3 regions of the Bradyrhizobium sp. WBOS08 genome follow, and region 2 is predicted to be linked to each of the others. Evidence: predicted binding sites of a transcription regulator. Region 2 holds the regulator's gene; each other region holds the start of a gene.
What was found. The regulator PhoB, encoded in region 2, activates phosphate uptake and scavenging genes when phosphate is short. The targets are predictions, from matches to a motif close to TGTCATNNANCTGTCAT.
Positions count from the first base shown of each region.

Region 1: a site for PhoB is predicted at 2,123-2,139, ahead of DCM80_RS25770 (DUF47 domain-containing protein). Genes of this name have one in related genera too.
Region 3: a site for PhoB is predicted at 1,319-1,335, ahead of DCM80_RS26160 (RNA degradosome polyphosphate kinase). Genes of this name have one in related genera too.

Region 1 is NZ_CP028988.1:5,489,894-5,493,168, forward strand. It holds gene DCM80_RS25755 (ABC transporter substrate-binding protein) at 1-126, shown strand, start outside; gene DCM80_RS25760 (branched-chain amino acid ABC transporter permease) at 192-1,055, shown strand; gene DCM80_RS25765 (branched-chain amino acid ABC transporter permease) at 1,057-2,025, shown strand; gene DCM80_RS25770 (DUF47 domain-containing protein) at 2,182-2,826, shown strand; gene DCM80_RS25775 (inorganic phosphate transporter) at 2,897-3,275, shown strand, end outside.
Region 2 is NZ_CP028988.1:3,049,754-3,053,028, reverse strand. It holds gene DCM80_RS14525 (aspartate aminotransferase family protein) at 1-155, opposite strand, end outside; gene DCM80_RS14520 (GcrA family cell cycle regulator) at 624-1,133, shown strand; gene phoB (phosphate regulon transcriptional regulator PhoB) at 1,364-2,071, opposite strand; gene phoU (phosphate signaling complex protein PhoU) at 2,095-2,811, opposite strand; gene pstB (phosphate ABC transporter ATP-binding protein PstB) at 2,823-3,275, opposite strand, start outside.
Region 3 is NZ_CP028988.1:5,574,910-5,578,184, reverse strand. It holds gene DCM80_RS26170 (CDP-alcohol phosphatidyltransferase family protein) at 1-458, shown strand, start outside; gene DCM80_RS26165 (DnaA ATPase domain-containing protein) at 582-1,259, shown strand; gene DCM80_RS26160 (RNA degradosome polyphosphate kinase) at 1,410-3,275, shown strand, end outside.

The DNA.
Region 1 (3,275 bases), 2.4 Mb from region 2:
TTCGAGGTGAAGAAGCCCGAGGAGTCCAAGGGACCCTGGGACTATTACAAGCTGATCGGCACGACCCCCGGCGAGCAGGCCTTCCGGCCGCTGTCGGAAAGCGCCTGTCCCCTGGTGAAGAAGTGAGTCGGCCGCGCCCGCGGGCGCGGCAGAATGAATTGGCATAACGCGACCGGGTACGAGATTGATCGATGCAGGCTCTATACGCTCAGCTACTGGTGGGACTGATCAACGGCTCGTTCTACGCGCTGCTCAGTCTCGGGCTTGCCGTGATCTTCGGCATGCTCAACATCATCAATTTCGCCCATGGCGCGCTCTACATGATGGGCGCCTTCGTCGCCTATTTCCTGCTGAATCTCGGCGGCATCAATTATTGGTGGGCGCTGCTGCTTGCGCCCATCATCGTCGGCATCTTCGGCATGATCCTCGAGCGGACCATGCTGCAATGGCTGACCGGGCTCGATCATCTCTACGGCCTGCTCCTGACCTTCGGCATCGCGCTGATCGTGCAGGGCGTGTTCCAGAACTATTTCGGCTCGTCCGGCCTGCCTTACGCCATTCCGGACCAGCTCAGGGGCGGCATGAATCTCGGCTTCATGTTCCTGCCGATCTACCGCGGCTGGGTGGTCGTGTTCTCGCTGGTCGTGTGCCTCGCGACCTGGTTCCTGATCGAGAAGACCCAGCTCGGCGCATATTTGCGCGCCGCCACTGAGAATCCGACTCTGGTGCGCGCCTTCGGCATCAACGTGCCGCGCATGATCACGCTCACTTACGGTCTCGGCGTGGGCCTTGCCGCGCTCGCCGGCGTGCTCTCGGCGCCGATCAACCAGGTGCGGCCGCTGATGGGCGCCGACCTCATCATCGTCGTGTTCGCGGTGGTCGTGATCGGCGGCATGGGATCGATCATGGGCTCCATCATCACCGGCTTCGCGCTCGGGGTGATCGAGGGTCTGACCAAATATTTCTACCCCGAGGCCTCCAACACCGTCGTGTTCGTGCTGATGGTGCTGGTGCTCTTGGTGAAGCCAACGGGATTGACGGGAAGGGCGGCCTGATATGACAACCCTGACGGACGACACGCTGCCGGTGACCCCTCGCGCGATGCGCGACGAGATGATCGTTTTCGTGGTGATGGCGCTGCTGCTCGCGACGGTGCCGTTCACGGGCGTCTACCCGTTCTTCGTCATGCAGGCGCTGTGCTTTGCGCTGCTTGCCTGTGCCTTCAACCTCTTGATCGGCTATGGCGGCCTGCTGTCTTTCGGCCACGCGATGTTCCTGGGCACCGCCGGCTATTGCAGCGCGCATGCGCTGAAAGTGTGGGCCTTGCCGCCCGAACTCGGCATCCTCGTCGGCATCGCCGCGGCGTTCGTGCTCTCGCTCATCACGGGCTACATCTCGATCCGCCGCCAGGGCATCTACTTCTCGATGATCACGCTGGCGCTGTCGCAGCTCTTGTACTTCATCTACCTCCAGGCCCCGTTCACCCACGGTGAGGACGGCATCCAGGGTATCCCGCAGGGACACATGTTCGGCATCTTCGATCTGTCGAAGCCGACGGTGCTGTATTACGTCGTGCTGGCCGGGTTCCTCGCCGGCTTCCTCCTGATCTTCCGCATCATCAACTCGCCGTTCGGGGAGGTGCTGAAGGCGATCCGCGAGAACGAGCCGCGGGCGATCTCGCTCGGCTACCGGACCGACCAGTACAAGTTCCTGGCCTTCGTGCTTTCGGGCACGCTGGCCGGCTTTGCCGGCTCGCTGAAAGTGTTCGTGGCGCAGAACGCCTCGCTCACTGACGTGCACTGGACGATGTCGGGCGAGGTCGTGCTGATGACGCTAGTCGGCGGCCTCGGCACCATCTTCGGCCCCGTGGTCGGCGCCTTCGTCATCATCGCCATGCAGCAATATCTGGCGGGTTTCGGCCAGTGGGTGACGGTGATCCAGGGCGCGATCTTCGTGGTCTGCGTGCTCACCTTCCGCCGCGGCGTCGTCGGTGAAATCGCGCATTACTTCCGCAGATCGCTCTAAGTAATTGATTTAAGGTCAATTTACTTGCCGCGTGAAAGCGGTGGATGATCCGGCTCCGCGGGCGTGAGATGACACGCGCGCGGCGCGAAAATGGTTTATGACAGTTCGATGACGGCCCCTCGGGCCGTGCCATTTTCCAACCGGTAGCCACTCCCCATGATGCGATGGTTTCGTGCTTTCCTGCCCAAGGAAGAACGGTTCTTCGACCTGTTCGACCGACATGCCCAGACGGTGATCCAGGGCTCGATCGCGCTCCAGGGCATGCTCAACGGGGGCGAGGAGACACCGGTCTATTGCCAGCGCGTCAACCAGTTCGAGAACGACGCCGACAACATCACCCGCGAGGTGCTGACGGCGGTGCGCCGCACCTTTATCACCCCGTTCGACCGCGGCGACATCAAGAACCTGATCACCTCGCTGGACGACGCCATCGACCAGATGCAGCAGACCGCCAAGGCCGTGATGCTGTTCGAGGTCCGCACTTTCGAGCCGCCGATGCGCGAGATCGGCGGGCTTCTGATCGAATGCGCCAATCTGGTCGGCCGTGCCCTGCCGCTGATGCAATCGATCGGCCCGAACGTGGCCATGCTCACCGCGATCACGGAAGAGCTGGGCAAGCTGGAGGGCCGCGTCGACGATCTCCACGACATCGGGCTGAAGGAGCTGTTCCTTAAGCACCGCGACGGCAATGCGATGGACTTCATCGTCGGCGTCGAGATCTACGACCACCTGGAGAAGGTGGCCGATCGTTTCGACGACGTCGCGAACGAGATCAACAGCATCGTCATCGAGCAGGTATAGCGCATGATCCGGAAAAGTGTGCAGCGGTTTTCCGCTCAGATCATGCGCAAGCTTTAAGTAGGGCCTCGCCGTGGATGCAGCGTTGGGTCTTCCCATCCTGGTCGGCTTGATCGCCGTCGCGCTGCTGTTCGACTTCCTGAACGGCCTGCACGACGCCGCCAATTCGATCGCCACCATCGTCTCCACCCGCGTGCTGCGGCCGCAATTCGCAGTGTTCTGGGCCGCGTTCTTCAACTTCATCGCCTTCATGGTGTTCGGGCTGCACGTCGCCCAGACCATCGGCACCGGCATCATCGATCCCGCGATCGTCGATCCCCAGGTGATCTTCGCCGCGCTGGTCGGCGCCATCGTCTGGAACCTGGTGACCTGGGCGCTCGGCATCCCGTCCTCGTCCTCGCACGCGCTGATCGGCGGGCTCGTCGGCGGCGGCATGGCCAAGGCCGGGATCT
Region 2 (3,275 bases):
TGGCAATGGCCGAGCGCATTGACGGCGACGCCCGAGGTGAAATCGAGATAGCGATCGCCATTGGTCGCGATCAGCCAGCAGCCTTCGCCGCGTTCGAAACCGAGGTTGGCCCTGGCGAAAACGGGGAGCAAATGCGGGGCTGCGCTGTTAGTCATGACGGCCACTTGATGTTGCGGACGGTGTGGGGCGTGCATTGGGCAACGCACCATGGACCGGCCCGGAAACGAAACGTGCCGCCTTTTAAGGGCGGCACGCGCGACTATCTTAGGCCTGGTGAAACGGGTGTCAATGCCGCCCGGAAGCCCCGGGAAACGGTGATGAAACGCGGATTCCGTAGTCTTGCGGTGGCGATTTTGCGGGTTTTTCACCACGGAACATGTGGAAGCGAGTCGGCGGACTCTTGCGCGTGAGTCACGCCATATTGTAGCGTTTGGCTTGTCAGATACGACATCTCGTGCGGCAGTTCTGATCCCAAGAGTCCTCATGTACCGGCGTAAACGTTCGGGCGTCAGTTGCGCGCCCGGCGAGCCCTAAGGGATTCGAGCGGCACGGGTTTTTCGAGGCTTAGGCATTCGCCGCACGGACCGCCAGGATGGCAGCCGCGCGGCGAGGGAAAGGGTGCAATGACGGTTTTGACCTGGTCCGACGATCGCGTCGAGCAGCTGAAGAAGCTCTGGGAGGCCGGATTGTCGGCCAGCCAGATCGCAGCAGAGCTCGGCAATGTGACCCGCAATGCCGTGATCGGCAAAGTGCACAGGCTCGGTCTGTCCGGCCGCGCCAAGAGCCCTTCGTCGGCCGCGCCCCGGCCGCGCAAGGCGCGTCCCGCCCAGCACATGATGCGGGTGACCCGCCCCATCGCGCGCGGCAACACCGCGCTGGCGCAGGCCTTCGAGGTCGAGGTCGAGGCCGAACCCGTCACCTACGACAACGTGGTGCCGATGAGCCAGCGGCTGTCGCTGCTCGAATTGAACGAGGCGACCTGCCACTGGCCGGTCGGCGATCCCTCCAGCCCGGATTTCTTCTTCTGCGGCGGCAAGGCCCTGTCCGGCCTGCCCTATTGCGCCCAGCACTCGCGCGTGGCGTATCAGCCGGCGGCGGATCGGCGCCGCGCGGCACCGAAGCCCACGCGCTGAGCTGCGCGGAATTAGCTGATCAAGACCGCAGCCGTCACACGACGGCGCCTCAACCAACTCGGTGTCATCCCCGCGAACGCGGGGATCCATAACCACAGGACGCAATCGTTGCGCGAGATGGTCACCCCGAGTCTTCGCGAAATCACGTCCTGTGGTTATGGATCCCGGGCTCGCGCTGCGCGCGCCCCGGGATTACGGCTGAGCTCGCCAAACCAGCTCTCGCTGGAGCCTTACGTCTGCTCCGCCTTCGCGAAGCGATCATCCAGGGCGTAGCCGGCGCCGCGGACGGTGCGGATCGGGTCCTGCTCGCGGCCGAGATTGAGCAGTTTGCGCAGGCGGCCGATATGAACGTCGACGGTGCGCTCGTCGATGTAGATGTCGCGGCCCCAGACGCTGTCGAGCAGCTGCTCGCGCGAGAACACCCGGCCGGGATGCTCCAGGAAGAACTCCAGCAGGCGATATTCGGTCGGGCCGAGATCGATCGGGCGACCGGAGCGCGCGACGCGGCGCTTGTCGCGATCGAGCTCGATGTCGCCATAGGCCAGCACGGTCGCGAGCCGCTCGGGGCTGGCGCGCCTGAGCAGGCCCTTCACGCGCGCCAAGAGCTCCGGCACCGAGAACGGCTTGACGATGTAGTCGTCGGCGCCGGTCGCAAGGCCGCGCACCCTCTCGCTCTCCTCGCCGCGCGCGGTGAGCATGATGATCGGCAGCTGCTTGGTCTCGGGCCGGGTGCGCAGGCGCCGGCACAGCTCGATGCCGGAGAGGCCCGGCAGCATCCAGTCGAGCACGATCAGATCGGGAATGTGTTCCTTGAGGCGGGTGTCGGCGTCGTCGCCGCGCATCACCGTCTCGACGTCATAGCCGTCGCCTTCGAGGTTGTAACGCAGAAGCTCGGTGAGAGCTTCCTCGTCCTCAACCACCATAATGCGTGCGCCCATGGTGTCGTCGCTCCTTGAGGTCTTCAGGTATTCGGGATCGTCGTGGCGAAATTGGTCATGTCGCCCTTCGGCCGCTTGTCGGTGATCGCCTGGCCCTCGATCATGTAGAACACGGTCTCGGCGATGTTGGTGGCGTGGTCGCCGATGCGCTCGATGTTCTTGGCGCAGAACATCAGATGGATGCAGAACGAGATGTTGCGCGGATCCTCCATCATGTAGGTCAGGAGCTCGCGGAACAGCGAGGTGCAGATCGCGTCGACCTCCTCGTCGCCCTTCCACACCGCCATCGCCGCCGGCAGATCGTGCGCGGCATAGGCATCGAGCACGCTCTTGACCTGCTGCTGCACCAGGTCGGTCATGTGCTCCAGGCCGCGGAACAGCTTGAGCGGATGGAAGTCGGTCTCCAGCGCGGCGACGCGCTTGCCCATGTTCTTGGCGAGGTCGCCGATGCGCTCGAGGTCGGTCGCGACGCGCATGGCGCCGACGATCTCGCGCAGGTCCACCGCCATCGGCTGGCGGCGGGCGATGGTGAGCACGGCGCGCTCCTCGATGCGCTTTTGCAGCGCGTCGAGATCGGCGTCGATGGCGACGACGCGCTGGCCGAGCGCGACGTCGCGGCGAATCAGCGCGTCGACGGAATCGACGATCATGCGCTCGGCAATGCCGCCCATCTCTGCGACCAGGCGCGTGAGCTCCTGGAGGTCGGTGTCGAAGGCCTTTGCGGTATGTTCGGTACCCATGTCGCGTCTCCTCAGCCGAACCGGCCGGTGATGTAGTCCTGCGTCCGCCGGTCGGTCGGCGACGTGAAGATCTTGCTGGTGTCGTCGAACTCGATCAGCTCGCCGAGATACATGAAGGCGGTCTTGTCGGAGACGCGCGCCGCCTGCTGCATGTTGTGGGTGACGATCGCGATCGTGTAGTTCTCGGACAATTCCTGGATCAGCTCCTCGACCTTGGCGGTCGAGATCGGGTCGAGCGCCGAGCAGGGCTCGTCGAACAGGATCACCTCGGGCCGCACCGCGACGGTGCGGGCGATGCAGAGGCGCTGCTGCTGGCCGCCGGAGAGCGACAGGCCGGAGGCGTTGAGCTTGTCCTTGACCTCGTTCCACAGCGCGCCGCCGCGCAGCGCCTTCTCGACCCGATCGTCCATCTCGGACTTGGAGATCTTCTCGTAGAGGCGGATGCCGAAGGCGATGTTCTCGTA
Region 3 (3,275 bases), 2.5 Mb from region 2:
TCGCGTTCGCCGTCTTCCTGATCGCCGGTATCAGCGACGCCGTGGACGGCTTCCTGGCCAAGCGTTTCAACATGACGAGCGAGCTTGGGGCCCTGCTCGACCCGCTCGCGGACAAGGCCCTGCTGGTCTCGATCTACATGGCGCTGGGCATCTGGGGCGCGATCCCGCGCTGGATCGTGATCCTGGTGGTCTCGCGCGACATCATGATCGTCGCCGCCGTGATCATATCCTGGCTGTTCGACCGGCCGGTCGAGATGAAGCCGTCGAAAGTGTCGAAGCTCAACACGGTGGCACAGGTGGCGTTCGCGGCGCTGGTGCTGGCGGCGCTTGCCTTCGGCTTCAAGCCGGCTCCTTATGATATCATCCTGATGGGCCTCGTCACTGTCTTCACGCTCTCGTCGGTGTCGCTCTATCTCGTCGGGTGGCTGCGGCACATGAGCACGATCGAGGCCAAGTGAGAGCGGATGACAAGTGAGAGCGGACCGGGCGAGAGCGGAAGCGGCCCCGCAAAAGGCCAATTCCGCTCCATCAAGTCGCATTCTCTTCAAACGGGCCGGCGCGCCGGCAGGAGCAAAGCAAGCGTGGCAGGCCGCGTCCATCCCCGACAATTGGCGTTTGCGCTTCCGCATGCGGAGAGCCTCAGCCGGGACAATTTCCTCGAAGGGCCCGCCAACGCGGCCGGCGTGGCCCTGATTGACAGCTGGCCGGAATGGCCGAACCGGATCATGTGGCTCGCCGGCCCCGAAGGCAGCGGCAAGAGCCACCTCGCCGCGATCTGGGCCGACATATCGGGCGCCCGCTCGGCTGCCGCCAACGTGCTGACGGCCGCCGGCGTTCCGGGCGCGCTCGCCACCGGCGCCCTGGTGGTCGAGGATGTCCGGGCGGGCGATTTCGACGAACGCGCCCTCTTCCACCTGATGAACCTTGCCCGCGAGGACGGCGCCTACGTGCTCTTCACCGGGCGCGAGGTGCCGGCCGCGCTCGAGATCGAGCTTCGCGACCTGCGCTCGCGCATGCGCGCCGTGCCTGTCGTCACGCTGCTGCCCCCGGACGACCAGCTCTTCCGCGGTCTGATTTTGAAATTCTGTGCCGACCGCCAGCTCAATGTGGACGAGAGCGTGGTCGGCTATCTCGCCACGCGCCTGGAGCGGTCCTCGGCCGCCGCCCGCCAGGCCGTGGAACTGCTCGACAGCGAGGCCCTGCGGCTCGGCCGTCCCGTGACCCGGGCGCTGGCCGCCGAGCTGCTGCGGGACGCCTGAGGCTCGCCCGCCCGGGAGCCGCGGAGCCCGCTTGACGCCGCCAAGCCGCGGAACATCAATGTCATCGAAACGTCATCGCTGTAACACATGCTCCCGCGGGTTTTGCGCATAGATCGCAAAGTGAGGCGAGACAGGATGGACCGACTTCTGATGGACTCTGCGCAAGCCGTTGAAACAAAAGAGAAAGTCGCGGAAGCCGAGGGCCTGCCGGCGATTGCGGCCAGTCCCGAACGATTCATCAATCGCGAGCTGTCCTGGCTGCATTTCAACCGCCGCGTCCTGGAGGAATCCGTCAATTCCAGCCACCCCGTGCTGGAGCGGGTGCGATTCCTGTCAATTTCGGCAAATAACCTCGACGAATTCTTCATGGTCCGCGTCGCCGGTATCAAGGCCCAGGTGCGCGAGGGCATTGCCGAACGCAGCCCCGACGGCCTGACGCCATCCGAGCAGCTCGCGCTGATCAACCGCACCGTGTCCGAACTTGCCTCCGACCAGCAGGCGATCTGGCGCGACCTGCGCGGCACGCTGGCCGACGTCGGCATCGTGCTGGTCGACGGCAAGGACGTCACCAAGGCGGAACGGACCTGGATCGAAGACTACTTCCTCAACAACGTGTTCCCGCTGCTGACGCCGCTGGCGATCGATCCTGCCCACCCCTTCCCGTTCATTCCGAGCCTCGGCTTCACCATCGCGCTCCAGCTCACGCGCGCCGCCGACGGCAGACAGATGAACGCCCTGATCCGCATGCCCGGCAAGATCGACCGCTTCATCCGCCTGCCGGCCGAGAGCAAGATCGTCCGGCTGATCTCGCTGGAACAGGCAACCGGCCTGTTCATCAACCGCCTGTTCCCCGGCTACAATGTGCACGGCCAGGGCGCCTTCCGGATCATCCGCGACTCCGAGCTCGAAATCGAGGAAGAGGCGGAAGACCTCGTCCGCCTGTTCGAGACGGCGCTGAAGCGCCGCCGCCGCGGGTCGGTGATCCGGCTCGAGATCGACGCCAAGATGCCGGAGCAGCTGCGCAGCTTCGTTCAGCACGCGCTCTCGGCCGCCGACGACGAGGTCTTCCTGGTCGACGGCGTGCAGGCGATGAACGAGCTCTCGCAGCTCACCCGCCTCGACCGCCCCGATCTCGAATTCACCCCTTACGTGCCGCGCCACCCCGAGCGCGTGCGCGAGCACGGCGGCGACATCTTTGCCGCGATCCGGCAAAAGGACCTCGTCGTCCATCACCCCTACGAATCCTTCGACGTCGTGGTGCAGTTCCTGCAGCAGGCCGCGCGCGATCCCGACGTCGTCGCGATCAAGCAGACGCTCTACCGCACCTCCAACAACTCGCCGATCGTGCGCGCGCTCGCCGAAGCCGCCGAGGCCGGCAAGTCCGTCACGGCACTGATCGAGCTGAAGGCGCGCTTCGACGAGGAAGCCAACATCCGCTGGGCCCGCGACCTCGAACGCGCCGGCGTGCAGGTCGTCTACGGCTTCCTCGAGCTGAAGACGCACGCGAAGCTCTCGATGGTGGTGCGCCGCGAGGGCGGCAGCCTCACCACCTATGTTCATACCGGCACCGGCAATTATCACCCGGTCACCGCGCGCATCTACACCGACCTCTCCTACTTCACCTCCGATCCGACCATCGGCCGCGATGCCGCCCGCGTGTTCAATTTCATCACCGGCTACGCCGCGCCGAGCGATCTGGAAAAAATGGCGGTGTCGCCGCTCACTCTGCGCAAGCGCATCATCGAGCACATCCAGGGCGAGACCGCGCATGCGCGGCACGGCCGGCACGGCGCGGTCTGGATGAAGATGAATGCGCTGGTCGACCCCGACATCATCGACGCGCTGTACGAGGCCTCGCAGGCGGGCGTGCAGGTCGAGCTGGTGGTGCGCGGCATCTGCTGCCTGCGCCCCGGCATTCCCGGCCTGTCCGAGAACATCCGCGTCAAGTCGATCATCGGCCGCTTCCTGGAACACGGCCGAATCTACTGCTTCGGCATGGGCCAGGGCCTGCCGAGC